One region of the Streptomyces sp. NPDC030245 genome, then DNA from elsewhere that is predicted to be linked to it. Evidence: riboswitches for the same ligand, from Rfam matches in the RefSeq annotation. Region 1 holds a riboswitch; each other region holds the start of a gene.
What was found. Region 1 has a riboswitch for cobalamin ahead of ACZ4Z4_RS00255 (ABC transporter substrate-binding protein). Riboswitches for the same ligand answer to the same signal wherever they lie in the genome.
Positions count from the first base shown of each region.

Region 2: another riboswitch for cobalamin. It lies ahead of ACZ4Z4_RS03910 (ABC transporter substrate-binding protein); the one in region 1 lies ahead of ACZ4Z4_RS00255 (ABC transporter substrate-binding protein).
Region 3: another riboswitch for cobalamin. It lies ahead of metE (5-methyltetrahydropteroyltriglutamate--homocysteine S-methyltransferase); the one in region 1 lies ahead of ACZ4Z4_RS00255 (ABC transporter substrate-binding protein).
Region 4: another riboswitch for cobalamin. It lies ahead of ACZ4Z4_RS17735 (cobalamin biosynthesis protein); the one in region 1 lies ahead of ACZ4Z4_RS00255 (ABC transporter substrate-binding protein).

Region 1 covers NZ_JBVICF010000001.1:54,087-61,665, forward strand. Annotated here, with positions in the region: gene ACZ4Z4_RS00245 (ABC transporter ATP-binding protein) at 82-996, opposite strand; gene ACZ4Z4_RS00250 (FecCD family ABC transporter permease) at 993-2,090, opposite strand; gene ACZ4Z4_RS00255 (ABC transporter substrate-binding protein) at 2,099-3,181, opposite strand; cobalamin riboswitch at 3,248-3,432, opposite strand; gene ACZ4Z4_RS00260 (VOC family protein) at 3,430-3,921, opposite strand; gene ACZ4Z4_RS00265 (AraC family transcriptional regulator) at 3,918-4,787, opposite strand; gene ACZ4Z4_RS00270 (HAD family hydrolase) at 4,977-6,107, shown strand; gene ACZ4Z4_RS00275 (alpha/beta hydrolase) at 6,190-6,954, shown strand; gene ACZ4Z4_RS00280 (alpha/beta hydrolase family protein) at 6,980-7,579, opposite strand, start outside.
Region 2 covers NZ_JBVICF010000001.1:877,986-885,564, forward strand. Annotated here, with positions in the region: gene ACZ4Z4_RS03905 (FecCD family ABC transporter permease) at 1-742, opposite strand, end outside; gene ACZ4Z4_RS03910 (ABC transporter substrate-binding protein) at 886-1,869, opposite strand; cobalamin riboswitch at 1,914-2,033, opposite strand; gene ACZ4Z4_RS03915 (M67 family metallopeptidase) at 2,037-2,459, opposite strand; gene ACZ4Z4_RS03920 (amino acid permease) at 2,559-4,052, opposite strand; gene ACZ4Z4_RS03925 (DUF2017 domain-containing protein) at 4,433-5,035, opposite strand; gene clpS (ATP-dependent Clp protease adapter ClpS) at 5,080-5,394, opposite strand; gene ACZ4Z4_RS03935 (nicotinate phosphoribosyltransferase) at 5,486-6,814, shown strand; gene ACZ4Z4_RS03940 (isochorismatase family protein) at 6,947-7,531, shown strand.
Region 3 covers NZ_JBVICF010000002.1:332,886-340,464, reverse strand. Annotated here, with positions in the region: gene metE (5-methyltetrahydropteroyltriglutamate--homocysteine S-methyltransferase) at 1-2,176, opposite strand, end outside; cobalamin riboswitch at 2,343-2,562, opposite strand; gene ACZ4Z4_RS06205 (hypothetical protein) at 2,654-3,454, opposite strand; gene ACZ4Z4_RS06200 (hypothetical protein) at 3,631-4,842, opposite strand; gene ACZ4Z4_RS06195 (LysR family transcriptional regulator) at 4,938-5,897, shown strand; gene ACZ4Z4_RS06190 (TetR/AcrR family transcriptional regulator) at 5,923-6,582, opposite strand; gene ACZ4Z4_RS06185 (alpha/beta fold hydrolase) at 6,637-7,578, opposite strand.
Region 4 covers NZ_JBVICF010000006.1:59,887-67,465, reverse strand. Annotated here, with positions in the region: gene ACZ4Z4_RS17745 (putative cobaltochelatase) at 1-2,062, opposite strand, end outside; gene ACZ4Z4_RS17740 (cobyric acid synthase) at 2,145-3,653, opposite strand; gene ACZ4Z4_RS17735 (cobalamin biosynthesis protein) at 3,650-4,648, opposite strand; cobalamin riboswitch at 4,756-4,902, opposite strand; gene ACZ4Z4_RS17730 (hypothetical protein) at 5,012-5,236, opposite strand; gene ACZ4Z4_RS17725 (inorganic phosphate transporter) at 5,249-6,544, opposite strand; gene ACZ4Z4_RS17720 (class II aldolase/adducin family protein) at 6,853-7,539, shown strand.

The sequences.
Region 1 (7,579 bases):
CGGGGCCCGGGGCTCGGAGGCCCGAGGCTCCGTCGCCCTTGGGAGACCGGGACGCATCAGCCCCGGCCCCCCGGGCCCACCTCACCCCCTCAGAAACCGCACCGAAGGCCGAGGCTGACGGCCCCCCTCGCCCCAGTCGTCCTCCCCCTGCGTCACCACCGCCCGCACCCCATAGACCTCGGCGATCAGCTCCTCGGTGATCACCTCGGCCGGGGTGCCCGCCGCGTACGCCGTGCCGTCCTTCAGGATCAGCAGCTGGTCGCAGAACATCGCCGCGAGGTTGAGGTCGTGCAGCGCGATGACGCTGGTGACGGGGAGCTCCGCCACCAGGCCCAGCAGGTCCAGCTGGTGCTGGATGTCCAGGTGGTTGGTGGGCTCGTCGAGGAGGAGTTCGCGGGGTTCCTGGGCCAGGGCGCGGGCGATCTGGACGCGTTGGCGCTCGCCGCCGGAGAGCGTGTGCCACGCCTGCCCCGCGCGCTCGGCGAGCCCGGTGCGCGCCAGCGCCTCGCGCACGGCCCGCTCGTCGTGGGCCGTGGGGGCCGACCACGCGCGGCGGTGCGGGATACGGCCCAGGCGTACGACATCCCGTACGGTCAACTCGACCTGCGTCGAGGCGTGTTGCTCGACCACGGCGATACGGCGCGCCACCTCCCGGCGGCCCGTGTCGGACAGCGCGCGGCCGTCCAGGGTGACCACTCCGGAGGCCGGGGCGAGGACGCCCGCGAGGATGCGCAGAAGTGTGGACTTGCCGGATCCGTTGGGGCCGAGGAGCCCCACCATGGCGCCGCCGGGCGGCGCGAGGCTGACGCCGTCGACGACCAGCCGTCCGCCCGCCTCCCGGGAGACCCGGTCGGCACGGAGGCCCAGCGCGTGCGGGGCCTTCAGGACATCCAGCGCGCCCGGTGCCTCCGGTGCACTCGATGCGTCGGGTGCGTCCGGTGCCTTCGGTGCACTCGATGCGTCGGGTGCGTCCGCCGCAACCGCCTCGTACGTCATGACGCCCTCCGCGTCCGGTACAGCACGGCCACGAACGCCGGTACGCCGATGAGTGAGGTCACCACGCCGACCGGGACCTCCTGGGGTTGCAGGGCCGTGCGGGCCAGCGTGTCCACCCAGACCAGGAAGACCGCGCCGGCGAGCGCGGTGACCGGGAGCAGTCGGGCGTGGCCCGAGCCGACGACCGCGCGGGCCGCGTGCGGCAGGACCAGGCCGACGAAGCCGATGGCGCCCGCCGAGCTGACCAGGGCGGCGGTCAGGAGAGCGGTCGTGCAGAGCAGGACGAGCCGGGTGCGGGCCACCCGGACCCCCAGCGCCGCCGCGGCCTCCGGGCCGAACGCGAACGCGTCGAGCGTACGGGCGTGGCCGAGGCAGATCACCAGCGCCACCGCGAGCACCGCGCCGCACAGCCACACGTCCGTCCAGCCGATCCCGCTGAGCGAGCCGAGGAGCCAGAAGAGGATGCCGCGGGTGGTCTCCGCGTCGCCCGCCATGAGGACGACGAACGACGTGAGCGCGGAGAACAGCTGCATGGCCGCCACGCCGGACAGCACGACCCGGTCCGTCGTGTCGCCCAGCGTGTGGCTCAGGAGCAGGACGAGCGCGAAGGAGCAGAGCGCGCCCGCGAAGGCGCCCGCCGAGACGGACACCGCTCCCCCGCCGACACCGAGGACGACGACCGCGACCGCTCCCGTGGACGCCCCGGACGACACCCCGAGCACGAACGGGTCGGCGAGGGGGTTGCGGAGCAGCGACTGCATGACCGCACCGCAGACCGCGAGGCCCGCGCCGCAGACCGCGGCGAGCAGGGTGCGCGGCATCCGCAGGTTCCAGACGATGCCGTCCCTGATCGGGGTGAGGGGGCTCTCGCCCCAGCCGAGGTGCGCGACGACGGTCGCCCATACGTCCGGCACGGAGATGTCCGCGGGCCCGATGGTGACGGCCACGGAGACGGACAGGACGAGCGCGGCGACCCCGGCCGGCCACAGGAGGCCGACGCGCAGGAGGCCGACCCGCAGGCCATGCCGTCCGACGGGAGCGGTGGGAGCGGTGGGAGCGGTGGGAGCGGCGAGGGCCGTGTCCCCGCCTGGCACTGCCTCCCTCACTTGACGAGCCCGAATTTCCGCAGCCCCGCCGCGACCTGCTCGATGCCGTCGACCGTGCGGATCGTGGGGTTCATGGCCTGGCCGCTGAGGAGGACGTACCGCTTCTTCCTCACGGCGGTGAGGTTCTTCGTCGCCGGGTTCGTCTCCAGGAACTTGATCTTCGCCGCGGCGCTCTCGGCCGACTGCGACTTGCGGGTGAGGTCGCCGATGACGAGGACGTCGGGGTCGCGGTCGGCGACGGTCTCCCAGTTGATCTGGGGCCACTCCTCGCGGGTGTCGTCGAAGACGTTCTTCGCGCCGAGCTCGCGGGTGATGATGCCGGGCGCGCCGCAGCAGCCCGCCATGTAGGGGGCGTCGGAGTTGGCGAACCAGTACAGGAGTGTCACGTCGGAGGCGGCCGCCTCGTCGATGTCCTTCGTGGCCCTCGCGACCCGGCTCTTCAGGTCCGCGACCAGCTGCTCGCCGCGCTGCTCGACGTGGAAGACCTTCGCGAGGTCGCGCACCTCTCCGTAGACGGTGTCCATGGTGAGGGTCTTGACGCGTTTGCCGTCGCCGCTGCCGTTGTTGTCCTTGCCCGCGCAGTCGGTGGGCGAGACATAGACCGGGACGCCGAGTTCGGTGAACTTCGTGCGGTCGGCGACGCCGCCCTTGCCGACCGTGTAGAGGAAGGAGGCGCTGACGAAGTCCGGCTCCTTGGAGAGGACCTTCTCCAGCGCCGGGTAGCGGTCGGCGAGCCGCTCCACCTTCGCGTTCTCCTTCTCCAGGTTCTTCAGGACCGGGTCGGTCCAGGTGCCGGTGCCGACCATGCGGTCGGCGAGGCCGAGGGAGAGGAGGATCTCCGTGGATCCCTGGTCGAGGGAGACGGCCCGCCGGGGCGGCGCGTCGACCTTCGCCTCCTTGCCGCAGGAGGCGACCGTGACGGGGTAGCCCGCGGCGCTCTTGTCAGCCCCGCCTGCCTTGTCTCCCTTGTCCGACGTGCCGCCTCCGCCGCACGCGGTGAGCGCGAAGAGGCCGGCACAGAGCAGGGCTGACAGGGCAGGCAGGGCGGACAGGGTGGATGTACGGGCTGTCGAGGACACGTGATCCCTTGGGTCTCGCGGCTCATACGCGGAGCCTGGCCTGCGTCACGACCTCCGTCGCCCGGTGTGCGAGCGGAGGCGCCAGCAGGTCTTCGGACTCGGGATCGTCCGGACGGGGCGCCTTCCCGGGCGTCCTGGAACGCCCAGTGGCCGTGGCCCCGCCCGTCCCCCTCACCGCTGCGCGTCAGTTCCGGATTCGCACCGGATTCCCTGGCCCAGGTGTGGGTTTGACTGGCTTGCGCAAGTTATCACGCGCCCTCGCGGGGGCGGTCCGTGCCTTGGGCCGGTGCGGGCCTCGGCTCGCCGCGGTAGGTGCCGAAGGACCAGCGGTTGCCCTCGGGGTCCTCGATGCCGAACTCGCGGCTGCCGTACGGCTTGTCCTCGATCTCGCGGGTGATCTTGACGCCGGCCTCGGTGAGGCGGGCGTACAGGGCGTCCACGTGGTCGGTGACGACGTAGGCACCGGCCGTGCCCGGCTTTCCGCAGGCCGCGGCCGCCGACCCGGGGTCGTACGAACCGAGCATGATGCCGCCGCCCTCGGGCCAGTCCAGCTGGGCGTGCGCGACGCGGCCGCCGTCCTCGTAGACGGCGGTGCGCAGGAAGCCGACGGTGCCGACGAGGAAGTCGATCAGCGCGGGGGCGTCCTCGGCCTGGAGCGCCGGCCAGATGGCGGGAGCGGGCGTGGCGTCGGTAGTCGTGTCGGGTGTGGTCTCGGGAGTCGTGTCGGGTGTGGTGTTCATGGCTTCCACTCTTCGCCGTCGCCGTGCGCCCCGGCTTGGATATTCCGGCACTCTTCGGCCAGCCAGCGGGTGGGGCTCGCCTTCGTGTACTGCCGGAAGTCGCGTACGAGGTGGGAGTGGTCGTAGTAGCCGGTCTCGGCGGCGACCCGGGCGAGGTCCGGCGGCCCGCCCGCCGCGACCGCGCGGACGACGGCGGCCTTGGCGTGCTGGAAACGCATCAGGCGCGCGGCCTGTTTGGGGCTCAGCCCGGTCTCGGCGCGGAACAGCGCGGTCAGTCGGCGCTCACTGAGCGCGACGTGCCGGGACAGGCCGCCGAGGGTGCCCGCGCCGCGGTGCCGGGCCAGCCACGCCCAGGCCTCGGCGACCTCCGGCCGTACGGATCCGGCGGCCCGGTCCTCGGCCGCGCGCCGCCGCAGATAGCGGGAGAGCAGGGCGAAGCGGTCCTCCCAGCGGTCCAGCTCGCACAGGCGCTCACGGATGTCCGCCGCCCGGTCGCCGAGGACGTCGGTGCCGCCGACGACGAGCTGCCCTGCCAGTGCGGCGGCGGGCAGACCGAGGAGCGGGCGGGCCGCGAGGGGGTGCACGGCGAGCTGGATGCCCGCCTCGTGCTCGGGCTGTACGACGTACGCGGGGCTCTGGTGCAGGCCGCCCACGACGATGTCGGTGCGGGCCGCGTCCGGGCCCGTGGCCTGGCCGGGGGTGCCGCCGGTGGCGATGGGCCCGTCCAGCGAGAAGATCACGGTCAGATACGGGGACGGGAGGCCCCGGTGCAGGGCCGGCCGCTGTCCCGCGGTGCGGTAGCCGACCGCGGAGACGACCATGCCGTCGAGCCGCGGAACGGTCCTGACGAACTCACGGGAGCCCATGTGTTCCAGTATGCGGGGCGGGGCGCGGCGGGTCGCGCGGTCCCACACCGCTACCCGGCCCTCCCCTCCCCACACCCTCCGCGTCCGGTGACTTCGATCATGGGAAACGGGCGCCCCGGCCCATAGCATTGCGCGCCGCTCCGGACGGGGCCGCGCATCGCTTTCAGGGAACGGCAGGGACGTAGAGACATGGCAGTACGGGCAAAGGGCAAGCTGGCCGTCATCGGTGCCACGGGGGCGCTGGCCGCCGCCGTCCTCGCGGGCGGCGCGCTGTGGCCGACGGGCGAGGCGACCGCCGCCGACACCTCCGTGGCCACCGCCCGTGAGCTGTCGCACTGGCCGAAGCCCGTCGCGAAGAAGCTCGGCAAGGTCATCTCGGAGAACGGGCACAAGGGCGCGTACGCCGTCTTCGACGCGGACAACACGACGTACCGCAATGACCTGGAGGAGTCGCTGCTGCCCTTCCTGGAGATGAAGGGCGTCCTCACCCGCAAGACCATGGACCCGTCGCTGAAGGTCATCCCCTTCAAGGACAAGGCCGGGCACAAGGAGAGCCTGTACAGCTACTACAACCGGCTGTGCGAGGTGGACGACCAGGTCTGCTACCCGTGGGCCGCGCAGATCTTCTCCGGCTTCACGCTGAAGGAGCTCAAGGGGTACGTCGACGAGCTCCTCGCGTACAAGAAGCCGATCCCCGCCGAGTATTACGAGGACGGGAAGCTGACGAAGACCGAGGTGAAGGCGCCGGAGTTCTCGCGCGGCATGCAGCAGCTCTACAGGACGCTGCGGGCGCACGGCATCGAGGTGTACGTGGTCAGCGCGGCCAGCGAGGACCTGGTGCGCATGGTGCTCGCGGACCCGAAGTACGGCTACGGCGTGAAGCCGCAGAACGTCATCGGGGTGTCCATGCAGCTGAAGGACCGTAAGACCGGCGAGGTGACCAGCTCCCGCAAGGAGATCGCCGAGGGCCGCTTCGGCGAGCAGGACCGCGCGAAGCTCGCGGAGCGCGAGCTGACGCCGAACCTGTGGGTGCCGCTGACCTGGTACGAGGGGAAGCCGGCGGCGATCAACACGTACATCGACGAGTGGAAGAAGCCGATCCTCGCCGCCGGTGACACGCCGGTCAGCGACGGGCCGATGCTGTTCCACTCCGCCGACGTGGACCGCGGCGGCGTGCGCGTCTGGGTCAACCGCAAGGACTCGTACATGAAGCAGCTCGACGGGATGAAGGCGAAGAACGCCGAGCGGCAGCGTGAGCTGGGGCAGAAGGTGACCGCCGACAAGCGGTGGCTGACGGTCACGCCGGACCAGATCGGCTGACAGTTACTCCGGACCAGATCGGCTGACGGCGCGGGAGGCGTATGCAGGAGGGCGGCGTGGAGGACGGCGCAGGATGGGTCGCATGACTCAGGAATTCCTCGCCACGGAAACCTCACCCGCCCTCTCCCCCCTCTCCGCCTTCTCCTTCGCCTGTGACGGCGAGACGCTCAGCTGCGCCGAAGCGCTGCCCGGCGCCGCCGCGGCGCCGGCCCCCGCCACCACCGTCGTCCTGCTGCACGGCGCCGGTGGCGGCAACAAGGCGCGGCTTGCCGCTCTCCAGGCGGAGTTCGCGGCGCGCGGCTGCCGGGCGCTCGCCCTCGACTTCTCCGGGCACGGCGAAAGCACGGGAGCTCTGCGGGAGTTGAGCCTGCGGCGGCGGTGCGCGCAGGCGGCCGCGGTGATCGAGGGGCGGGTGCCCGCATCCGACAGCCTGGTGCTCGTCGGGTTCAGCATGAGCGGGCAGACCGTGGCGGACCTGGTGGCGCGCTTCGGCGCGCGGGTCACGGGCATCGGCCTGTGCGCGCCCGCCGTGTACGCGCAGGAGGCCTGGCCGCTGCCCTTCGGCGACGGCGACGGCCGCTTCACCGAGATCATCCGGACCCCGGGCCGGTGGCGCGACTCCGCCGCGCTCGACGTCTACCGGGGCTTCGGCGGGCGCGCGGTGCTCGTCGTGCCCGGCACCGACGCGGTGATCCCGCCCGAGGTCACGTCGGCCGTCGGCGAGGCGCTCGCCACCCGGGCCCGGTTCGAGCGGCTCGGACTGCCGGACGCCGACCACGCGTTGGGCGCCTGGCTGCGGGACCACGCGGCGGACCGGCGACGACTGGTGGACGCGCTCCTGGCCTGACGCACTCCCGGCCCGACCCGCCGCGCTACTCCCCCGGCCTCGTCGCCCACGCCGCCACCCACTTGGCGAGCGTGCCGCCCGCGCGGGTCCACGCGAAGTGGTCGAGCCGGGCGCCCGCCTCCTGCGCCGTGTAGTGGCGGCGGGTGAGGCGGGCCCGCGGGACCTTGCCGAGCAGGTGGTCGAGGGCGGTGGCGGGCGCGAACGTGTCGCCGTCGACGGAGACCGCGAGGACGGGCAGCTCCAGGGTGGCGAGCGCCGCTTCGTAATCGAGCGTGGAGCCCTTGCCGCTGTAGCGGCCCGTCCGCACCTGCCGGGCCCAGTCGCGCATGACGCCCTTGGGCTGGTCGCCGCCGAAGCCGAGCCGGGTGCCGGGCCAGCGGCCGAGCACGGTCGACGCCGCGGTGATCAGCAGCTGGAGCAGGAAAAGTCCCGGGCCGCGCAGCGGGCCGTACGCGCGGAACCACACCGATCCGGTGGCGACGACGGCCACCCCGTCGAACCCGCCGCCCGGCTTGGCCAAGGACGCGTACACCAGCGCCAGTTGGCCGCCGAGGCTGTGGCCAAGGACGTACAAGGGCGGTTCGGTGCCGAGCTCGGCGCGGATCGCCGCGACGACCGCCGGGAT
Region 2 (7,579 bases), 820 kb from region 1:
CGAAGCCGATGGCCCCGCTGTACGCGACGAGGACGCCGGTCAGGAGCGAGGCGAGGACGAAGACGCCGGCGCGGAAGCGGGCGGCGTGCAGGCCGAGGACGGTGGCGCCCTCCTCCCCGGCGAGGAGCAGGTCGAGGGGCCGGGCCATGGAGACCAGGAGGGCCGTGCCGACGGCGAGGGTGGCGCAGGGCAGGGCGAGCATGTCCCAGCGGGCGCTGCCGAGGCCGCCCAGCGTCCAGTAGAGGACTTCCTTGAGGTGGTCCGCGCTGTCGGCGGTGACGAGGATGAGGCTGGTCAGCGCGGTGAGGATGTAGGAGACGGCGACGCCCGCGAGGATCAGGCGCCCGGTGGCGAAGCTGCCGCCGCCGCGGGCCAGGGCGTAGACGAGGACGAGGGAGAGCAGCGCGCCCGCGAAGGAGGCGGCCGGGATCGTGACGGTGGTCGACAGGCTCGCGCCGAGGCCGAAGACGCCGCCGAGCACGATCGCGCAGACCGCGCCGACGGAGGCGCCGGAGGAGACGCCGAGCAGGAAGGGGTCGGCGAGGGGGTTGCGGACGAGGGCTTGCAGGACGGTGCCGATGACGGCGAGCCCGGCTCCCACGGTCGCCCCCAGGATGACCCTGGGGAGTCTCACGTCCAGCACGATCGTTCGGAACGGTGAGGGTTCCGCTCTGCCCATCAGGATGTCCACGACCTGGGCCGGTGGGATGTGGACGGAGCCCAGGGCGAGCCCGGCGATGATCGCTACCGCGAGGGCTGCGGTGAGGACCGCGCAGACCGCCGAGCGCCGCCCCCGTGAGTTCCGTCGATCGCCCTTCGGGCTCGTCCTCAAACGCCGGACGGGCTGGGACACCCGCCCGTCGGGCTGAATCTGCTGCTGCGCGCTCACAGCTGGGCCGCCAGCTTCCTCACCGCCTCGGGTGCTCGTACTCCGGTGACCATGTCGGAGAGCCGCAGGACCGCGAAGCGCTTGTTCTTGACGGCCGGGACGTCCTTGAGGACCGGGTCGTCCAGGAGGCGCTTCTTCTTCTGGGCGACGGTGGTGGCGCCGTAGTCGAGGATCAGGATGGCCTCGGGCCTGCGCTCGACGACCGACTCCCAGGAGGCGTCGCTGAAGGACTTGTCGACGTGGGCGAAGATGTTGCGGCCGCCGGCCCGCTCGATGATGTCGTTGCCGATGCCGCGGCCGCCCGCGGTGAACGCGGTCTTGTCGCCGCTGTCGTAGACGAAGACGGAGAGCGGCTTCCCGTCCTTGGCCTCGGTCCTGGTCTTGTTCTTCTCGGCGGTGGCGGCCAGTTCGCGCTGGGCGCTCTTCACCCACCGGTCGGCGCGGGCCCGCACGCCGAAGGTGGCGCCGACCTCGCGGACCTCGCGGTAGACGTCGTCCATGGAGACGGGCTTCTTGGCGCAGCCCTCTACGTTGAGGCGGCTCTTGATGCCGGACTTGGCCAGTGCCGAGCGGCTGCGGCCGTCGCCCGCGAGGAAGGCGCTGGCGTAACCGCCGTAGACGAAGTCGGGGTTGGCGGAGAGCAGCTTCTCGTAGGAGGGGTACTCCTTGGCGAGCACCGGGAGAGAGTTGTACGCCTTCTCATACTTCGGGAGGACCTTGTCGTCGAGGTAGGCGGTGCCGGCGATGTGGTCCTTCAGGCCGAGTTCCAGCATCACTTCGGTGGTGTGCTGGTTCATGGTGACGGCGCGCTTCGGCGGTGCGTCGTACGTGGTCTTCACGCCGCAGTTGGTGACGGTGTACGGGAATCCGGCGGCCTTGGCGGCGGGCTTGCCCGAGTCGTCGCCATCGGATGCGGCGGAGCATGCGGCGAGCGGGGCCAGCAGGGCCGCGGCGGTGAGCACGCGAAGGGCGCGGGACATGGCTGAACTGCCTCCTCCAGGGGATTTCCGCGTCCCCTGCGTCGTGTGGAGGAGGGCGGCAGGTCAGTTCCTGACTCCCCCGCCCCGGTGCGGGGTGGGGTCACAGTGGCGGGACCGTGCCGGGTTCGCACCGGCTTCCTGGGTCCTGCCGCCCTCGTGAGTAAAGCTCAGTATGCCTGTACGACCTTTACCTCTTCCTCGGTGACCTCGCCGTCCACGATCCGGTACGAGCGGAACTGGAAGGGGCCCGCGTCGTCGGTGTCCGCCGTGGAGACCAGGACGTAGTGGGCGCCGGGCTCGTTGGCGTACGTGATGTCGGTGCGCGAGGGGTAGGCCTCGGTCGCCGTGTGCGAGTGGTAGATGATCACCGGCTCCTCGTCGCGGTCGTCCAGCTCGCGGTAGAGCTTGAGCAGGTCGCCCGAGTCGAACTCGTAGAACGTGGGCGAGCGCGCGGCGTTGAGCATCGGGATGAACCGCTCGGGGCGGCCGGTGCCCGCCGGGCCCGCGACCATGCCGCACGCCTCGTCGGGGTGGTCCTGGCGCGCGTGCGCGACGATCTGGTCGTGGAGGGCCTGGGTGATGGTCAGCATGGCGCCAGGATAAGCAGAGGGGCCCACGCGTACCGAAGTGTGGTACGCGTGGGCCCGAATGCTGGACAGCGGCCTTGGGGAGCCGGTCAGTCCCGGCGGTCAGTCCTTGGAGAGGCGGTCGCCGGCCGGCTCCTCGGAGAGGCCGATCTTCCGCTTGTTGAAGGCCGCGGCCTGCGGGTTGCGGCTCTTGAGGACCAGGTAGGAGACGCCGAGGATGGCGGCCCAGACCGGAGCGGCGTACAGCGAGATCCGCGCGTCCTTGTCGACGCCCATCATCACGATGACCATGCCGATGAAGAGCAGGGCGAACCAGCTGGTGTACGGGGCGCCGGGGGCCCGGAAGGTGGACTGCGGCAGCTCGCCGCGGTCGGCCTTGCGGCGGTAGCGGATCTGGCAGGCCAGGATCATGATCCAGGCCCACATGCCGGAGATGGTGGCGAAGGAGACGACGTAGTTGAACGCCTCGCCCGGCCACTGGTAGTTGATCCAGACGCCGACCAGCATGAAGGCGGCGGAGGCCGTGGTGCCGACCAGCGGCAGGCCGTTCTTCGTGAGCTTGGTGAAGAACTTCGGGCCCTGGCCGTTGAGCGCGAGGTCGCGCAGCATGCGGCCGGTGGAGTACATGCCGGAGTTGCAGGAGGAGAGCGCGGCGGTGAGCACCACGAAGTTCACGATCGCGGCGCCGACGCCGAGGCCCATCTTCTCGAAGGCGGCGACGAACGGCGAGACGCCGGGCTGGAAGTGCGTCCACGGCACGACCGACAGGATCATGATGAGCGCGCCGACGTAGAAGACGGCGATGCGCCACGGCACGGTGTTGATGGCCTTGGGCAGGACGGTCTTCGGGTCCTTGGACTCGCCCGCGGTGACGCCGACGAGCTCGACGGCGAGGAAGGCGAACATCACGATCTGGAGCGTCATCAGCGTGGAGCCGATGCCGTTGGGGAAGAAGCCGCCCTGGTTCCACAGGTGGGCCACGGTCGCGGTGTCACCGGCGTCGGAGAAGCCGATGGTGAGGATGCCGATGCAGATCAGGATCATGCCGATGATGGCGGTGACCTTGACCATCGAGAACCAGAACTCCAGCTCGCCGAAGAGCTTCACGGAGATGAGGTTCGCGCCGTACAGGATGACCGTGAAGATGAGCGCGTACGCCCATTGCGGAACGGATCCATGGGTCCAGTACTGCATGTACTGGGCGGCCGCCGTCACTTCCGTGATGCCGGTGACGACCCAGAAGAGCCAGTACGTCCAGCCGGTCACGAATCCGAAGAACGGGCCCATGAACTCACGGGCGTACTCCGAGAAGGAGCCCGACACGGGGCGGTACATGAGGAGCTCGCCGAGCGCCCGCATGATGAAGAAGATGACGAGGCCCGCGATGGCGTACGCCAGGATGAGGCTGGGGCCGGCCTTGTGAATGGCCTTGCCCGCGCCGAGGAACAGGCCGGTGCCGATGGCACCGCCGATCGCGATCATCTGGATCTGCCGGGCTCCGAGCCCGCGCTGGTAGCCCTCGCCGGACGAGCCGTCCTGCGCGACACCGTTGCCGCCGTGCTCGTCGTGGTGCTCTTCGACCTGCACTGAGGTCATGGTGACGCCTTTCTCCATGCTGATCCGCGCCCGCACATCTGCGTTGTGGCTGCGGATCAGGTCCTGATCCCCCCGGATACGAATGGAGTGCTACCGGCGGTCTGCCGGCTGAAGCGCCCCCGGCGACATGGGTGGCGTCACCGAGTGGTCGTGAAGATTTATCACGGTGGCAACAGTGAGGGAATGCGACAGAATCAGCCAACTGTGGCGCAGGCCACAAGAAGAAGCGGACAAAACGCCCTCTGCGCCACAAAGGTGGGCAATGAAGTGACGCGATCGTTATCCGGATTTGAGCATCCGCTGAGCGAACGACCGCGCGGTGAACACAACCTGTCCACTACAACAAAATTCGCTGCCCTCTGCAACGACTACCGCCGGATTCAGTCCAGCAACGTCCCGACCAGCGTTTCCTGCAATCCGCCGAGCCAGAGATAGGCCATCACCATCGGCTTGCGGGGGTCCGAGTCCGGCAGCCGGTAGAGCAGGTCCGCGTCGTCCTCGTCGCTGACCTCCAGGCGCGTGCCGATCGCGAGGCGGAGGTCGTTGAGGGCGCCCAGCCAGTGCCGGGACTCCTCGACCGACAGTTTCAGGACAGCTCCGCCCTCGCCGGAGGCCGTCGTGGAGTCGAGCGAACGGATCACGACCAGGGCGTCGTCGCGCTTCTTGGCCCGCAGGTCGTTCTCCGTGAAACGGCGGAATTCCGCCGAGTACGCCCGCAGTTCGTCCGCGTCGCCCGCGCTGTCCTCACTGCCGGGGCCGCCGTACGCGTCGGGCAGCAGACGCCGCATCACCGGGTCGGCGGGCGGCTCGCTCGGCCCCTCGGCGAAGAGCTCCGCGAGCGGGTCGTCGGAGACCTCGCCGCCCGGCCCCGGACCGATCAGCTCCAGGAGCTGCACGGCGAGGGAGCGGATGATCGAGATCTCGACCTCGTCGAGCGCGACGGCGGCGCCGCCCCCTGGAATCGCTTCGAATTGTCCTGGCATCAGATGCGTCGCCACTTCCGGACCGCCGCTCGCGGTCCTGTCCGCTACTTCCGGTCCTGCTGAAGAGTGGCCCACAGCCCGTACCCGTGCATGGCCTGGACGTCGCGCTCCATCTCCTCGCGGGTGCCGGTGGAGACGACCGCGCGGCCCTTCTGGTGCACGTCCATCATCAGCTTCGTGGCCTTCTCCTTCGAGTACCCGAAGTACGTCTGGAACACGTACGTCACGTAGCTCATCAGGTTGACCGGGTCGTTGTGGACGAGCGTGATCCAGGGGACGTCCGGTTCGGGGACGACGAGCGCCTCTTCGTCCGATTCCGGACGGGTGATCTCTGCGGGAGCCGTACTCACATGGCCCATGCTGCCACCCCGGGAGGGCGCTCGCACAAATGGCCTCCAGTCCGGGCGTCGAAATCGTCAGAGTGACGAGATTGGGGGTAGCATCCGTCATATGAACACAGCGGACCTTGGGCTGCCGGTGGATGTTCCGTCGACGGCGCTCTTCACGGACCAGTACGAGCTGACGATGTTGCAGGCCGCGCTGCGGGCCGGTACCGGCGACCGGCGTTCGGTCTTCGAGGTCTTCACCCGCAGACTGCCCGAGGGACGGCGCTACGGCGTGGTGGCCGGCACCGGCCGCGTCCTGGACGCCGTCGAGAACTTCCGCTTCGACGCCGGCGTCCTCGGCTTCCTCCGCGAGCGGAACATCGTCGACGAGGCGACCCTCGAATGGCTCTCCGAGTACCGCTTCAGCGGCGACATCTGGGGCTACCCCGAGGGCGAGGTCTACTTCCCCGGCTCGCCGATCCTGCGGGTCGAGGGCTCCTTCGCGGAGTGCGTGCTCCTGGAGACGGTGATCCTCTCCATCCTCAACCACGACTCGGCCATCGCGGCCGCCGCCTCCCGCATGTCCTCGGCCGCGGGCGAGCGCCCGCTGATCGAGATGGGCGCCCGCCGCACCCACGAGCTGGCCGCCGTGGCCGCCGCCCGCGCCGCGTACGTCGGCGGCTTCGCGACCACCTCGGACCTGGCCGCAGGATTCCGCTACGGCATCCCGACCGTCGGCACCAGCGCCCACGCCTTCACCCTGCTGCACGACAACGAACGCGACGCCTTCCGCGCCCAGGTCGACTCCCTCGGCCGCGGCACGACCCTGCTCGTGGACACCTACGACGTGACCGAGGCCGTCAGAATGGCCGTCGAGGTCGCCGGGCCCGAGCTCGGCGCCGTCCGCATCGACTCCGGCGACCTGCTGCTCGTCGCGCACCGGGTGCGCCAGCAGCTGGACGAGCTCGGCGCGACGGACACGAAGATCGTCGTGACCTCCGACCTCGACGAGTACGCCATCGCCTCCCTCGCCGCGGCGCCCGTCGACGCGTACGGCGTGGGCACCCAGCTCGTCACCGGCTCCGGGCACCCCACCGCCTCGATGGTCTACAAACTGGTGGCCCGCGCGCACTCGGCGGACCCGAAGGCCCCCCTGGAGCCCGTGGCGAAGAAGTCGCTCGGCGCCAAGTCCTCCGTCGGCGGCCGCAAGTGGGCCGCGCGCCGGACCGACGAGCACGGCGTCGCCGAGGCCGAGGTCGTCGGCACCGGTGCGGTGCCGCCCGAGCTCGTCGACCGGCAGCTCCTGGTCGAGCTGGTCAAGGGCGGCCAGGTCGTGGCCCGCGAGCCGCTGGACGCGGTCCGCGACCGGCACGCCACCGCGCGCGCCGGGCTCCCCCTGTCGGCGACGCAGCTGTCCCGGGGCGAAGCGGTCATCCCGACCGAGTACGTGTGACCCGCGCGGCCGGGCCCGGGTGACCGGCACGGCCGGGCACGTGCGGTCCCGGCCCGGGTGCTTCGACCGCCCTCTCCCGCAACGCACCCGAAGTCTCTACGCTCGTAGTCTCCCAGCAGAAGGACACCCGCCATGCGCCGCGCACTGATCGTCGTAGACGTGCAGAACGACTTCTGCGAAGGCGGCAGCCTCGCGGTCGCCGGCGGGGCGGACGTGGCCGCCGGCATCACCGAGCTGATCGGCCAGGCCCCCGCGGGCTACCGCCACGTGGTGGCCACCCGTGACCACCACATCGATCCCGGCGCCCACTTCTCCGACCGTCCGGACTACGTCGACTCCTGGCCGCCGCACTGCGTGGCCGGCACGGAGGGCATCGGCTTCCACCCGAACTTCGCGCCCGCGGTCGCCTCCGGCGGCATCGACGCCGTCTTCGACAAGGGCGCCCACTCCGCGGCGTACAGCGGCTTCGAGGGCGTCGACGAGAACGGGCTGCCGCTGGCCGACTGGCTGCGGGAGCGGGGCATCACCGAGGTCGACGTGGTGGGCATCGCCACGGACCACTGCGTGCGGGCCACGGCGCTCGACGCGGTGCGCGCGGGCTTCCGCACGCACGTCCTGCTCGACCTCACGGCCGGGGTCGCCGAGGCCACGACGGAGCGGGCCCTCCAGGAGCTGCGGGACGCGGGCGTGGAGCTCACCGGCAAGCCGGTGCTTTGACCCCTGCCACGACAGCCCCTGCCACGGTGCGAAATGGGGTCATAGCGG
Region 3 (7,579 bases), on a different contig from region 1:
CCTTGCGGAGCAGCGCCGCCGCCTCCTCGGCGCTCGGCACGCGCGGGGAGTGGATGTCGTACACGCCGGGGCCCGCCTCGCGCGGATATCCGTGGGCGGCGAGTTCACGCGCGACCTGCATGTGGGAACGGGCCGCCTCCAGGCTGATGACGTCGGCGTCGAGGTCGTCGATCGCCTGGACGACGTCCCCGAACTCGGCGTAGCACATGTGCGTGTGGATCTGCGTGTCCGGGCGCACCCCGCCGGTGGTGAGGCGGAACGCCTCCGTGGCCCAGGCCAGGTAGGCGGGGTGGTCGGCGGCGCGCAGCGGCAGCGTCTCGCGCAGCGCGGGCTCGTCGACCTGGATGACGGAGGTCCCGGCCGCCTCCAGGTCGTTCACCTCGTCGCGCAGGGCGAGCGCCACCTGGCGGGCGGTGTCGCCGAGCGGCTGGTCGTCGCGGACGAAGGACCAGGCGAGCATGGTGACGGGCCCGGTGAGCATCCCTTTGACGGGACGGCCGGTCAGGGACTGGGCGTACGTCGTCCAGCGCACCGTCATCGGCTCGGGCCGCGAGATGTCGCCCGCGAGGATCGGCGGACGCACATAGCGGGTGCCGTACGACTGGACCCAGCCGTGCTGCGTGGCGAGGTAGCCGGTGAGCTGTTCGGCGAAGTACTGCACCATGTCGTTGCGCTCGGGCTCACCGTGCACCAGGACGTCGATGCCCGCCTTCTCCTGGAAGGAGACGACCTCCTGGATCTCGGCCCTGATGCGCTCCTCGTACTTGGAGCCGTCGATCCGGCCGGCCCGCAGATCGGCGCGGGCGGCCCGCAGTTCACCGGTCTGCGGGAAGGAGCCGATGGTCGTCGTCGGCAGGAGCGGGAGGCGGAGGGCGGCGCGCTGGGCCGCCGCCCGCTCCGCGTACGGCTGGGAGCGCCGTGCGTCGGCGTCGGTGACGGCTTCGGTGCGGGCGCGGACGGCCGGGTCGTGGGTGATGGGGGAGCCCGCTCGCGACGCCAGGTCGGCGCGGTTCGCGGCGAGTTGGGTGGAGATCGTGTGCGTACCCCGGGCCAGGCCCCTGGCGAGGGTCACGATCTCGGTGGTCTTCTGGCGGGCGAAGGCCAGCCAGCGCAGGATCTGCGGCTCGATGTCGCGTTCAAGGGCGGTGTCGACGGGGACGTGGAGGAGCGAACAGGAGGCGGCCACGTCGACCCGGTCGGCGAGCCCGAGCAGGGTGCCGAGCGTGGCCAGGGAGTGCTCCAGGTCGTTGACCCAGATGTTGCGGCCGTCGACGACACCGGCGACGAGGCGCTTGCCGGGCAGGCCGCCCACGGCCGCGAGCCCGTCGAGATTGGCGGCGGCCGCCCCGGTGAAGTCGAGGGCGAGGCCGTCGACCGGGGCCTTGGCGAGCACCGGCAGGGCGTCGCCGAGCCGGTCGAAGTACGTGGCGACGAGCAGCTTGGGGCGGTCGGTGAGGGCGCCCAGGTCGCGGTAGGCGCGCTCGGCCGCGTTCAGTTCGGCCGGCGTGCGGTCCTGGACGAGGGCGGGCTCGTCGAGCTGCACCCATTCGGCGCCCGCCGCGCGCAGGTCCGCGAGGACCTCGGCGTACACCGGCAGGAGGCGGTCGAGGAGGGTCAGCGGTTCGAAGTCGGCGGGCACTCCCGGCGCCGGCTTGGCCAGCAGCAGGTAGGTGACGGGGCCGACGAGGACGGGCCGCGCCGAAAGTCCCAGCCCCCGGGCCTCGTTGAACTCGGTGACCTGCTTGGTGGAGTCGGCGCCGAACACCGTGCCCGGACCCAGCTCCGGTACCAGGTAGTGGTAGTTGGTGTCGAACCACTTCGTCATCTCCAGCGGCGCCACGTCCTGCGTGCCGCGCGCCATCGCGAAGTAGCCGTCGAGCGTGTCCTTCTCGACCGCGGCGCGGTGCCGTTCGGGGACGGCGCCGACCATGACGGTGGTGTCCAGGACGTGGTCGTAGTACGAGAAGTCGCCGGTCGGGACTTCGCCGATGCCGGCGTCGGCGAGTTCCCGCCAGTTCGCGCGGCGGAGTTCGGCGGCGGCGGTACGGAGGGCGTCGGCGGTGACGCGGCCCTTCCAGTAGCCCTCGACGGCCTTCTTCAGTTCGCGGCCCTGGCCCTGGCGGGGGTAGCCGTACACGGTGGCCCGTGCTGCCGCGGCTGCGGGCTTGGTGGTCACGGAGATCTCCTTCGCGAGATGAATCCCTGAGATCCCGGGGACGGGACGAGAGCGCGAAGGGGCGAACGACCGGACGGGAGAGGGATCGCGCGGGTGGCGCGGCCGTCCGTCCGATGTGTGCGCCGACCCGCCCTCGAGGTCACCGGGATATCCGCGCCCGAAACGGTTCGCGCGCGGACAGCGGGCAGGTCTTCGGACTCGCGGGCACATCCTCCGGGGAGGACGCCTACTGGCCGTCGCTTCCCAGGACCGGTCTTGCGGTCCCAGTGCGTGTGACGGCGGTCGTTCCCGCTCACCGCTGCGGGGCAGTCCCGGATTCCCACCGGGTTCCCTCTTGCGACGCTCCCGCCTGGCGGACGGGGCGAACCAGCTGCACTGATCACCTTACGACGGCGCCCACCGGCCGGCCGGGACATGGCCGGATCCGAAAGGTGAGCTGCGCCACGCGGCGGCGCCACGCGGCGCCCCGTCGATCGGCTAGCCCTGACACTCCCGTGCCCGGCGGCCGGTCCCGCTGAGCAGGTCGACGCGTTGTCCCGCGCCCTCCTTGAGGACGTAGAGGGTGCCGTCCTCGGGCGTCCAGTAGCGGGGGACCAGGAAGACGCGGTCCCCGGAGACGTGGAACAGCCGCAGCCCGCCGTACTCGTACGCGTACTGGCTGCCCTTGCCGGTGACGCGACGGAAGCAGCTGCCGCCGCCGCGGATCATCAGATCCTTCTCGCTGAAGACGACGACGGCGGGGAAGTCGTCGCTGCGCAGGGTCCGCACGGTCAGCTCCGCCCGGCCGCGCCCCGCGATCGCCGCGTACGTCGACACGGCCCAGAACAGCGACAGGACGCAGACGAAGAGAGTGAGCCCCCAGAGCCGCAGGTCCCGGCGGTCACGGGTACGGGCGTACGCGTTGAGCGCGAAGCCGCCGATCGCGGTGAGCGGCAGCAGCAGGTCGAACAGCCAGGGGTTGAGCGGATACAGCGGTACGAGGACGAGGGGCACCGCCCACGCGAACCGCAGCACGCGCACGGCGCGGTCGAGCCGTTCCGGTGCGCCCGCCGCCCAGCGGAGCAGTCCGAGCGCGCCGAGCGCGATGCCCGCCGCGAACCAGGCGGGCAGGTAGAGGGCTCCGACGCTGCGCAACAGGTAGTCGCTGGTGGAGAAGTGGAAGACGGTGTCACGCAGGCCGAGGGCCTTGGTCTCGGCGTCGGTGCTCGCCCAGCCGAAGTAGAAGAGGACCGCGGTCAGGAGGGTGACGAGGGAGCCGATGGCGCCGACGAGCTCCAACCAGCCGATGGCGGGTTCGGAGGGGGGCGGGGGAGGGGACGGGGCCGGATCTGGGACCGGGTCCGGGGCGGGGGCGGGGTGGGGCGCTGGGTCGGGGTCGGCGGGCGGTTCCGGTTCTGGTTCTGGTTCTGGTTCTGGTTCGGGTGACGGTGGCGGTGGCGGTTCCGGAGGCTCACTCATCGGGACGGTGAGTCGGACGCGGGCGAGGAGGACGCGGGCGACGCGGACGTCGGTGAGGCGGACATCGGTGACGCGGAGGAGGGTGACGCGGAAGAGGCCGAGGGCGACTCCTGGATGCCGCTCCAGTCGAGCGTGAACGCCGCCTGCTTCGTCACCTTGACTCCGCTCTTCGTCACGAGCGTCACGTCGATGCTCTTCGGGCGCAGACCGCCGAAGCCGTCGGGGCCCGGCAGGTCCACCGTGACCGTTCCGTCCTTGCAGCACCTCGCCTTGTCGTCCTCGTCGCCGAAGGGTTTCAGGACGATCGGATCCGTCAGCTCCGCGGCGCGCAGTTCCACGGTGTCCGGCGCGTCCGGCCAGGTTCCGTAGAAGCCGATCGACGCACCCGGCGCGACGGCGGCGTCCGTGGCGGCGATCCTGTTCTCACAGGCGACGGAGCCCGCCGGGGCGGACCGCAGCACGACCCGCTCGCCGGGGTGCCGCTTGTAGTAGGCGACGAAGCGTCGCAGGACCGCGAAGGCCTCGCCGTCCTTGCACAGGTATCGGTCGGTTCCCGGCCGGTAGCCGGCCGCGCTGAGCCCCGCTTCGGCGCGGGTGGCGATGTTCAGTCCTTCCTTCTCGCCGTAGGCGGCCTTGCAGATCCCGGCGAGTCCCTCGATGACTTTCCAGGACTCGGCGGAGGCCGAGTTGCCGGACCCCTTCTGCGCGGCGGTCGCGCTCTCGTAGGCCAGTTGGCACTCGCCCCTCTGCAACGCGTCGTACAAGCTGTCCGGCTCGGGTTGTTCGTCCGTGTTGGGCGACTTGGGTCCCCACGGCAGCCAGCCGGGCGGCTTTCCGCCCCCACGGTTTCCGCCGCCGTCCCGGCCGCCGTCTCCGCTCCGATCCCCGTCTCGGTCCCCGTCCTTGCCGCCGGTCTGCCAGGACCCGTCCGTCGACCCGTCGGTCGTACCGCCCGACGCCCCGTCCGTTCCCCCGCCCGTGTCGCCCCCGCCCGGAGTGCCCGTGCCACCGCCGACGGTGCCCGTGCCCGTACCCGTCTCCGTGCTGGTGCTCCCGCCCGCGGAACCCCCGCCGCCTCCGCGCGCCCCGCCATCGGGCGACGCGACTCCCCGTATCCCGAAGAACAACCCCACCACCAGGACGAACCCGATGACGGCAAAGGCCCAGACAGGCACCTGAACGGCGCCCGGACCGGAGCGGACAGCCATGGCGACACCCCCGTTTCGCCTCCCTCACATGATGCTGCGCAGCGGCGGCGCCCGGTATCCCTTTGACAGGCCGATCACCCCTTAACCTCCTGAGCATGGGAAAGAGGAATGCCGACGGAGAGCCCGCGGAGGAGAACCCGGGCGGTGCGCCGGGTGCCGTGCCGCTGGACCTGAACCAGCTGCGCACGTTCCTGGCGGTGTACCGCTCCGGCTCCTTCACCGCGGCCGCACGTCTCCTGGGCCTGTCGCAGCCCACGGTCACCGCGCAGATCCGCTCCCTGGAGCGGCAGCTCGACCGGGAGCTGTTCGAGCGGCTGCCGCGTGGCGCCGCCCCCGCCCCCTTCGCCGACGAGCTGGCGTCCCGGATCGTCGACCCCCTGGACGCCCTCGCGGAGGTCGCGGGCCACGGCGGGGGCGGCTCCGCCGAGCCGGTCCACGTGGCGGGCCCGGCGGAGCTCCTGTCGCACTGTGTGCTGCCCCGTCTCGCCCCGCTGGTGGAGAAGGGTGTGCTGCTGCGGATCGCGACCGGTCTGACGGAAGAGCTCTTGGAGGAGATGCGGGCGGGCCGGCACGATCTGCTGATCGCCACGGCCCGGCCCCGCGGCCGCGCGTTGGCCGCCGTCCCGCTGGCCGACGAGGAGTTCGTCCTGGTCACGTCGGCGGTCTGGGCGGAGCGGATCGGCGGGTCCGCGCGCATCGCCGCCGACGGGCCCGCGGCGCTGCACGGCGTCCCCCTGGTGGCGTACGCCGAGGATCTGCCCATCGTCCGCCGTTACTGGCGGCACGTCTTCGGCAAGCGTCTGGTCTGCAAGCCCGCCGTCACCATGCCCGACCTGCGCGCGGTCAGGGACGCCGTCGTCGGCGGTGTCGGCTTCAGCGTGCTGCCGCGCTATCTGTGCCTCGACGAACTCGCGTCGGGGGCCCTGGTCCTGCTGAACGACCCGGACGACCCGCCCATCAACACCGGCTATCTGGTCCAGCGGCCCGGCTCCGCGGACAACCCGCACGTCGCCCTGGTCAGGGACCACCTGCTGGAGTCCGCGCGCGGCTGGTGACGAGGCGCGGGCAGGCCGTCGTCGGTCAGGTCCCCGGCGGCACCGGGTCCCGCAGCCGCAGGCCGTTCACCCAGATGGTGTTGAGCGTCGTGACGAGCCGCTCGTACGGGATGCGCTGCTTGAGCACGAAGACCGTGTAGGCCATGCGGCTCACCATCACGGACAGGGCGTGCGCGGTGATCAGCGGATCCAGCTCGGTGTCGGCCTGGCCGTTCTCCTGGAGGGTCCGGATCAGCTTGGCGTTGCGCCGGGCGAAGGCGTTGCCCCGCTCGACGCGCAACGCCATGAACTGCTCGTCGACCTGGGCGACCTGCTCGAACAGGGCCATGAGGCGGGCGTTCTTCTTGTACGCGCGCAGGTATTCGCGGTTCGAGGCGTCGATCAGCTCACGGGGATCGGTGATGCCGGTGCGCTCGCGCAGGTGCGGGTGGAGCATCTCCTCCTGCACCTGCTCGACGAGCGCCTGGAAGATCTCTTCCTTGCTGTTGAAGTACGTGTAGAACGACCCGGAGGCGACGTGTGCCGCCTTGGCGATGTCGGTGATGCGGGCGTCCAGGTAGCCGTCGCGCTCGAAGACCTCGCGCGCGGCGGCGATCAGGGCGTTGCGCGTCCTGACGCCGCGGGCGCTGCGGGGCGTGATCGGTTGCTTCTGACCGCCGTCTGCGGCCGGGGCCCGGGCAGTCACTGCGATCCATTCACTCTCGGTCGAACCTGTCCGTATCGGTGGCAGCGGATGTTATCAGCCGACTGTCCGGAGGAAGTCGAGGAGAGCGGCGTTGACCTCGTCGGGGCGCTGCTGCTGGATCCAGTGGCCCGCGCCGTCGAGCACGATGTGGCCGCGCTGATCGGTGAGCATCAGGTCGAGGTCCTTGGCGGACATGAACTGCCCGACAGGGTCCTTCGAACCCGTGACGAACAGCGAGGGCTGGGTGACGCGCCGGTCGGCGAGGTACTCGGTGAGTTCCCAGTTGCGGTCGAGGTTGCGGTAGTAGTTGAGGCCGCCGGTGAACCCGGTCCGCTCGAACGTGTCGACGTAGTAGGCGAGTTCGCCCTCGTCGAGCCACGGCGGGGGCGGCGACTGCTCGTCCGCCCGCTCGGCCCAGCGGGCGGAGTAGATCTCCCTCGCGGTGAGCGTCCTGCGGACGTTCCGGCGCAGGGCCTCGTCCGCGACGCCGCGCTCCTGGAACCACACCATGTAGAAGTCGTCGCCGAGGCGCTTGCGCAGGATCGGCAGCGGCGGCGCCGGGGCCCGCCGCGTCACCGGCACGCTCATCCCGGCCACCGCGCGCACCCGCTCCGGGTGGGCCAGGGCCAGCTGCCACACGACCATGGCGCCCCAGTCGTGCCCCACGAAGACGGCGTCGTCCGCGCCCACGTCGTCGAGGACCGCGGTCAGGTCGCCGCAGAGCGACAGGACGTCGTACGCGTCGACGTCGGCGGGGCGTGAGCTCCCGCCGTAGCCCCGCATGTCCGGGGCGAGGACGCGGTATCCCGCCTTCGCCAGCGCGAAGATCTGGTGCCGCCAGGAGAACGCCAGCTCGGGAAAGCCGTGGCAGAGCACCACCGGGGGCCTGCCCGGTCGTGCGTCGCCGTGATCGAAGACGCGGAGGGTGACGTCGCCGGAGGCGACCTCGCGCGTCGCGACGCGCTCCCACTCGGCGATCGGGATGTGTGCCGGCATG
Region 4 (7,579 bases), on a different contig from region 1:
TCCTGGCAGGCGAGTTCATTCCCTGTACGTCCTTGACGAGGCCGGCGATCGAGTCGGCCCGCAGCTCGTCGAGGGTCACGGCCGTGCCGCCGAGCTCGCCCGCCAGCCGGCCCGCGAGGCCGAGGCGTACGTAGCCCGACTCGCAGTCGACGACGACGGAGGCGACTCCGTCCGCCGCGAACAGCCGGGCCGCGCGGTCCGCGCGGGCCACCGGCTCCACACCGCCCGTCGCCCGCCCGTCCGTCACCACGACCACCAGCGGCCGCCGCGCGGCGTCCCGCAGCCGCTCCACGCGCAGCACGTCGTGCGCCTTCAGCAGCCCCGCGGCCAGCGGTGTGCGGCCGCCGGTCGGCAGCGTTTCGAGCCGGGCCGCGGCCGCGTCCACCGACGACGTCGGCGGCAGCGCCACCTCGGCGTCCTTGCCGCGGAACGTCACGAGCCCCACCTTGTCGCGCCGCTGATAGGCGTCCAGGAGGAGGGAGAGCACGGCACCCTTCACGGCGCTCATGCGCTGCCGCGCCGCCATCGACCCGGAGGCGTCCACGACGAACAGCACGAGGTTGCCCTCGCGGCCCTCACGGGTGGCCTGCCGCAGGTCGTCACGGCGTACGACGAGCCCGGCACCGGAGCGCCCGCGCGCCTTCTGGTGCGGGGCCGCCGCCTGCACGGTCGCCGCCAGGTGCAGCTTGGTCAGGGCTCCTCGGGGGCGCCGCGAACCCGTCGTACGACCGTGTTCGGTCCGCGCCCGCGAGCGCCGGCCCGCCGCGCCCTCGCCGATGCCGGGCACGCTCAGCATCTTCGTGCGGAACGGCTCGGCGGCGCGTACGGGCTGCTGCTCGGCGGAGGCGCCGCCCGGGGCCGGGGCGGGCTCCTGCGGGGCCGGGGCCTCGTCGGTGTCCGGGCCCTGGCCCTGGGACGGCAGGTCGGGGGAGTCCGGGCCGTCCGCGGGCGGCTGCCCGCCGCCCGGACCGCCCCCGCCGGGACCGTCGCCGTCCGGGTCGTCGTCACCCTCGGGCGGCTCGGGCTCCTCGGAAGCCTCGGAGGCCTCGTCTTGGCGGGCCTCCTCCAGCGTCTCGTCGAGCTTGTCCTCGTCGAGGCCCGGCGCGTCGAAGGGGTTGCGGCGCCTGCGGTGCGGCAGCGCGAGCAGCGCGGCCTGCCGCACGTCCTCGCTCTGCACGTCGGTGCGGCCCGCCCAGGCGGCAAGCGCCGTCGCCGTGCGCGCCATCACGATGTCCGCGCGCATCCCGTCGACCTCGAACGCCGCGCAGGTCGCCGCGATCTGCCGCAGCGCCGCGTCGCCAAGGACCACCTGGGGGAGCAGCGCGCGGGCCGCCACGACGCGGTCGCGCAGCGCGGCCTCGTCCTCGGCGAAGCGGGCGGCGAAAGCCTCGGCGTCGTCGTCGTAGGCGAGCCGCCGCCGTACGACCTCGACGCGCTGGTCGGTCTCCCGGGACGCGGCCACCTCGACGGTGAGACCGAACCGGTCGAGCAACTGCGGCCGCAGCTCGCCCTCTTCGGGGTTCATCGTGCCGACGAGCAGGAACCGCGCGGCGTGCCGCACGGATACGCCCTCACGCTCGACGTACGAGGCGCCCATCGCGGCCGCGTCGAGCAGGAGGTCGACCAGGTGGTCGTGGAGGAGGTTGACCTCGTCGACGTAGAGGATGCCGCGGTGGGCGTCGGCGAGCAGTCCGGGCTCGAAGGCCTTCACGCCCTCCGCGAGCGCCCGCTCGATGTCGAGGGCGCCGACGAGCCGGTCCTCGGACGCGCCGACGGGCAGCTCGACCATGCGTGCGGGGCGCGCGGTGGCGCCGCCCGCGTCGTGCGGGCCGTCGGGGCAGTTCGGGTCGGGCGCGGCCGGGTCGCACGAGAAGCGGCACCCGGCGACGACCGGCACCTCCGGGAGCAGCGCGGAGAGCGCGCGCACGGCGGTGGACTTGGCGGTGCCCTTCTCTCCCCGCACGAGTACGCCGCCGACGGCGGGCGACACGGCGTTCAGCAACAGCGCGAGCCGCAGGTCGTCCTGGCCGACGAGGGCGGTGAACGGATACGGGGTGGTCACAGAGCCTCCTTGATGCGGTGGTGCGTGGCGGTGCTCATGCCGGTCATCGCGCGGGCGCTCGTGCCGGCCTTTGCGCGGGCGCTCACGACGGCGCACCCGGCGCGATGAACGGCAGGCCCTCCGGTGGGCCGTTCTCGATCAGCCGCCACAGCGCGTCCGTGTCCGCGTGTTCTTCGATCAGGTCGCCCAGCAGGTCGAGCTGCTCCTCCCGCAGCGCGCCGAAGCTGGTGTCGGGGGCGGGCACGAAGCGGCGGCCCGCCGCACGGGCGACCTCGGTGAGAAACCGGCGGCGGAACGCGTCGCTCTCCAGCGACCCGTGCCAGTGCGTGCCCCACACCTCGCCGACCCGGCAGCCGTCCAGGAAGGGCTCCCCGCCCGCCACCTCGGCGACGCCGTGGTGGATCTCGTACCCCTCGACCGGTTCCCCGAGCGCCTCGCCCACCGGCCTGGCGAGGGTCTTCTCGCGGGCGAACCGCACCCGCACCGGCAGCAGCCCGAGCCCGTCCACGGACCCGGCCCGCGACTCCACCTCGTCCTCGATGTGCTCGCCGAGGACCTGGAAGCCGCCGCAGATGCCGAGCACGGGCCGCCCCTCGGCCGCCCGGCGCGCGAGGGCGTCCGCGAGACCGCGCTCCCGCAGCCAGGCCAGCGCCTTCACGGTCCCGCGCGTGCCCGGTACGACCACGAGGTCCGCGTCGACGAGCTCCTCCGCCCGGTCCACGAACCGCACGACGACGCCCGGCTCGGCGGCCAGCGCGTCGACATCCGTGAAGTTGGACATCAGCGGCACCGCGCAGACGGCGACCCGCAGCACGTCCTCGCCGACCGGCGGCGCCACCACGGACTCCCGGACGGCGCCGCGCAGGGAGACCCGCAGGCCGTCCTCCTCGTCGATGCCGAGCCCGTGCTGGAACGGCAGCACGCCGTACGTGCGCCGCCCGGTGAGCCCGAGCAGCATGTCGAGCCCCGGTTCGAGGAGGGAGACGTCCCCGCGGAACTTGTTGACCAGGTATCCGGCCACCAGCTCCTGGTCGGCCGCGCTCAGGAGCGCCGTCGTACCGAAGAACGACGCGAACACCCCGCCGCGGTCGATGTCACCGACCACCAGGACGGGGAAGCGGGCGGCGCGCGCGATGCCCATGTTCACGATGTCGGTGCGCCGCAGATTGATCTCGGCGGGACTGCCCGCGCCCTCACAGATCACGGCGTCATAGCTGCCCCGCAGCTCGTCGAGGCATCCCTTGACGGTGTCGAACAGCGCCTCCTGGCGCCCCCCGTGGTAGCCGCGCGCGCTCATCTCGCCCACCGGCCTGCCCATGAGGACGACCTGGCTCGACCGGTCGCCGCCGGGCTTGAGCAGCACGGGGTTCATCAGCGCGCTCGGCTCGACGCGGGCGGCCTGCGCCTGCATGGCCTGCGCGCGCCCGATCTCGGCGCCCTCGCGGGTGACGAAGGAGTTGAGGGACATGTTCTGCGCCTTGAACGGCGCGACGGACACGCCCTTGCGGGTCAGCCACCGGCAGATGCCGGCGGTGACGACGCTCTTCCCGGCGTCCGAGGTGGTCCCGGCGACGAGCAACCCGCCACTCATGCGTTTCTCCCTGACGTAGCCGACCACGACCCTGCCGACCGTGACCGTGCCGACCGCGACCGTGCCGACCCCAGTGCCCCGCGGGCGGCGACCGCGACGCCGAGAGCCAGCCAGCTCACGCGCCGCGAGAGCCGCACGGCCCGCTCGATGTCCGTCACCCGCACCTCCCGCCCCGCCGCGTTCAGGACGGGCCGGTGCTCGACCCGTCCCGCGTACGAGAGGGTCCCCCCGAGCCGCACCCCCAACGCCCCCGCGAAGGCGGCCTCGACGGGCCCCGCGTTGGGGCTCGGGTGCTTCGCGGCGTCGGCGCGCCACGCCCCGACCGCGCCCGAGGGCGACTCCCCGGCCAGCGCGGCGAGCGCGGCGGTGAGCCGCGCCCCCGGCCACCCGAAGACGTCGTCGAGGCGGGCGGAGGCCCACCCGTAGCGCCGGTACCGCGGTGACTTGTGGCCGACCATCGCGTCCAGCGTGTTCACGGCGCGGAAGGCGACGAGCCCCGGCACCCCGCCGAAGGCGCCCCACACGAGCGCCCCCACCACCGCGTCGGACGTGTTCTCGGCGACGGACTCCACGACGGCCCGCGCGATGCCGTCGGCGTCGAGTGCCTGCGGGTCACGCCCGCACAGATGCGGCAGCCGCTCCCGCGCGACCTCGATGTCGCCGGCCTCCAGCGCCCCGCCGACGGCCCGCGCCTCCCGGCCGAGTGAGGTGCCGCCGACGACGGACCAGGTCGCGGCGGCGGTCAGCGCCACCGAGCCGGCGCGTGACCGGCGTACGAGACGGGAGGCGAGGGCGGCGGCGCCCGCCGCGCCCCCCGCGCACACCACGGCGTGCAGCGCGCCCCACCCGCGGTGGTCGCGCCACAGCTTCCGCTCGACGGCGCCCGCGGCACGTCCGAACGCGGCGACCGGATGGCCTCGGCGCGGATCGCCGAGCAGCAGGTCACCGAGGAGTCCGGCGGCGGCGCCGTACGCGAAGTCGCGATCGGCACTCATGGGCTCAGCCCGTCGCTGCGCTGAGGAGGGAGTTCGTACGCAGGGAAGGAACCGGCAACGGGCGGCCGCGCATGGCGATATGTCCTCACTCAGGGTGTCCGCGCCCTGGTTCGACGTGATCGGCGGCGAGAGTTCCTGGCTTCCGGGGGAGCGTCTTCCCCCCGGTGACAGTGGCGGGACCGCGCCGGATTCGCACCGGCTTCCTCTTCTGCCGCCGTAGTTGGCCCCGGCAGTCCACCACGCCCCGCGAACGCCCGTCAACTCGCCGTTGACCTGCGGCGGGAGAGTGTGCGGAGCCCCACACACGCCGGTGGGGCGCGAGACGTACTCACACGTCCCGCGCCCCACCGTCGAACGCTGCCGTCAGGCGACGATCAGATAGATCCCGTACGCCACGGCCGCCGCGCACAGCGCGAAGCAGGCGTACGCGCCGGTGCGCGCCATGGTCGCGGAACCGCCGCCCGAGGCGGCCGCCGCCTCCTGCTTGGAGAGGCCGACGATGCCGAGGGTGAACAGGCCCACCAGGGCCACCGTCACCGCGAGGCTGACTCCGAAGACGGAGCCGAGGGCTGCCCAGTCGATGCTCATGGTGATCTGTCCTTATACCGTCGCGGGCCGGGCGGGGTCCGCCAGGGCGCCGGTCGTGGTGGTGGTCGGGGCTCCGACGGTGGCCTTGACGGGCTCGTCCGGTCCGGTGGCGGCGGCCAGCGCGCCCGTGGTGGGCGGGGTGACGGCGGCGATCGCGGTGGTCACGACGCCCGCGGGCTCGGCACCGGTGGTGCCGTCGTGGCGGATCTCGTCGTCGGTGACGTTGGTGTGGTCGATGGCGTTGCGCCGCGAGAGCACCCAGATGACGGCCGAGCCGGCGATCAGGAGCGCTGCGGTGACCGCGACGCCCCAGGGGCCCTGCTTGGTGAGGAGCTCGGCGCCCGCGCCGACCAGACCGGCGGCCGGCAGGGTCAGGCCCCAGGCGACGAACATCCGGGTCGCGGTCGACCAGCGGACCACGCCGCCCTTGCGGCCGAGGCCCGCGCCCATCACGGCGCCGGAGCAGGACTGGGTGGTGGAGAGCGAGAAGCCCAGGTGCGAGGAGGCCAGGATGACCGTCGCGGCGCTGGTCTGGGCGGCGAAGCCCTGCTGGGGCTGGAGGTCGGTGAGGCCCTTGCCCATGGTGCGGATGATGCGCCAGCCGCCGAGGTACGTGCCGAGGGCGATGGCCACACCGGCCGAGACGATGACCCACATCGGGGGGTTCGCGCCGGGGTTCAGGACGCCGCCGGTGACCAGGGCGAGCGTGATGATGCCCATGGTCTTCTGCGCGTCGTTCGTGCCGTGGGCCAGCGAGACCAGGCCCGCGGAGGCGATCTGGCCCGCGCGGTAGCCCTTGGCGGTGGCCTTGGTGTCGGTGTTGCGGCCGATCCGGTACGTCAGGCGCGTGGCCAGCGCCGCGGCGATGCCCGCCACGAGCGGCGCGGCGAGCGCCGGGATCAGGATCTTGGTGACGACGGTGCCGCCGTCGATCGACGACCAGCCCATCGACATGACCGCGGCGCCGATGAGGCCGCCGAAGAGGGCGTGGGAGGAACTGGAGGGCAGGCCCACCAGCCAGGTCAGGAGGTTCCAGAGGATCGCGCCGACGAGCGCGGCGAAGATGACCTCTGTCTTGAGGCCGTCCTCGTTGACGATCCCGCCTGAGATCGTCTTGGCGACTTCGACGGAGAGGAAGGCTCCGACGAGGTTGAGCACGGCGGACATGGCCACCGCCGTCTTGGGCTTGAGAGCGCCGGTCGAGATGGTCGTCGCCATCGCGTTGGCAGTGTCGTGGAAACCGTTCGTGAAATCGAACACGAGAGCGGTGACGATCACGATCCCGAGGAGAAGCGTGATGTGTTCCATTTACCCAGGCTTCTGTTGGACGTCAGTGGCATGTGGAACGTAGGCAACCTGGGTGAACGGAAAGTGAACTGAGCCGGGCGGTGCGGTGACCCGAAGTGGAGTGCCGTCGCTCCGAATGGACCAGGTGTACGAAGACGATCGTACGGATCAGGGGCGGGAAGCCTGCAAATCGGGCGGAATACTGTGCTCCGCCATCCGGCGGGCACCCTTCGCGCGCCCTGCCGCCACCGGCGCGGCGACCCGCCGAAGAGATACTGATCACGCCGGACCCCCAGAAACCGGAACCGCCCGGCTGGCAGGATCGCCGCATGACTGAGCAGCGGCACGACGAGGGCCGGGACGGGGCGCGCGACGCCGTGCGGGAAGCCTGGGCCGAGCTGGTCCTGACGGCTCGCAGGACGGTGCGGGACGGCCTGGTCGTCGGCACCTCGGGCAACGTCTCCGTACGCGTCGGCGGGACCGTCCTCGTCACCCCGAGCGGAGTGCCCTACGACCGGCTGCGGCCCGCGGACGCGGTCGGCGTCGACCTCGATGGGCAGCGGCTCTTCGGCGACCTCGCGCCGACCAGCGAACTCCCCATGCACCTCGCGATCTACCGCACCACCTCCGCGGGCGCCGTCGTCCACACCCACGCCGTGCACGCCACGGCCGTCTCGATGCTGGTCCCCGAGCTCCCGGCCGTCCACTACATGACCGGCGCCCTCGGCGGCCCGGTCCGCGTCGCGCCCTACGCGCTCTACGGAACCGACGAGCTGGCCGGGCACATGCTCCACGCCCTGCGCGACCGCACCGGCTGCCTCCTCCAGAACCACGGAACGATCACCTACGGAGACGACCTCTCCCAGGCGTACGACCGCACCGCCCAGCTGGAATGGATGGCCCGCCTCTGGCTCACGGCCGCCGCGGTCCCCGGCCACGCCCCGACACTCCTCTCCCCGCAACAGCTGCGCGAAGCGGCGGAGAAACTGCGCGGCTACGGTCAGCCCGCGGACTGAGCCGGCACATCACTCCGGAGGCATCGCCCACTGGCCCCGG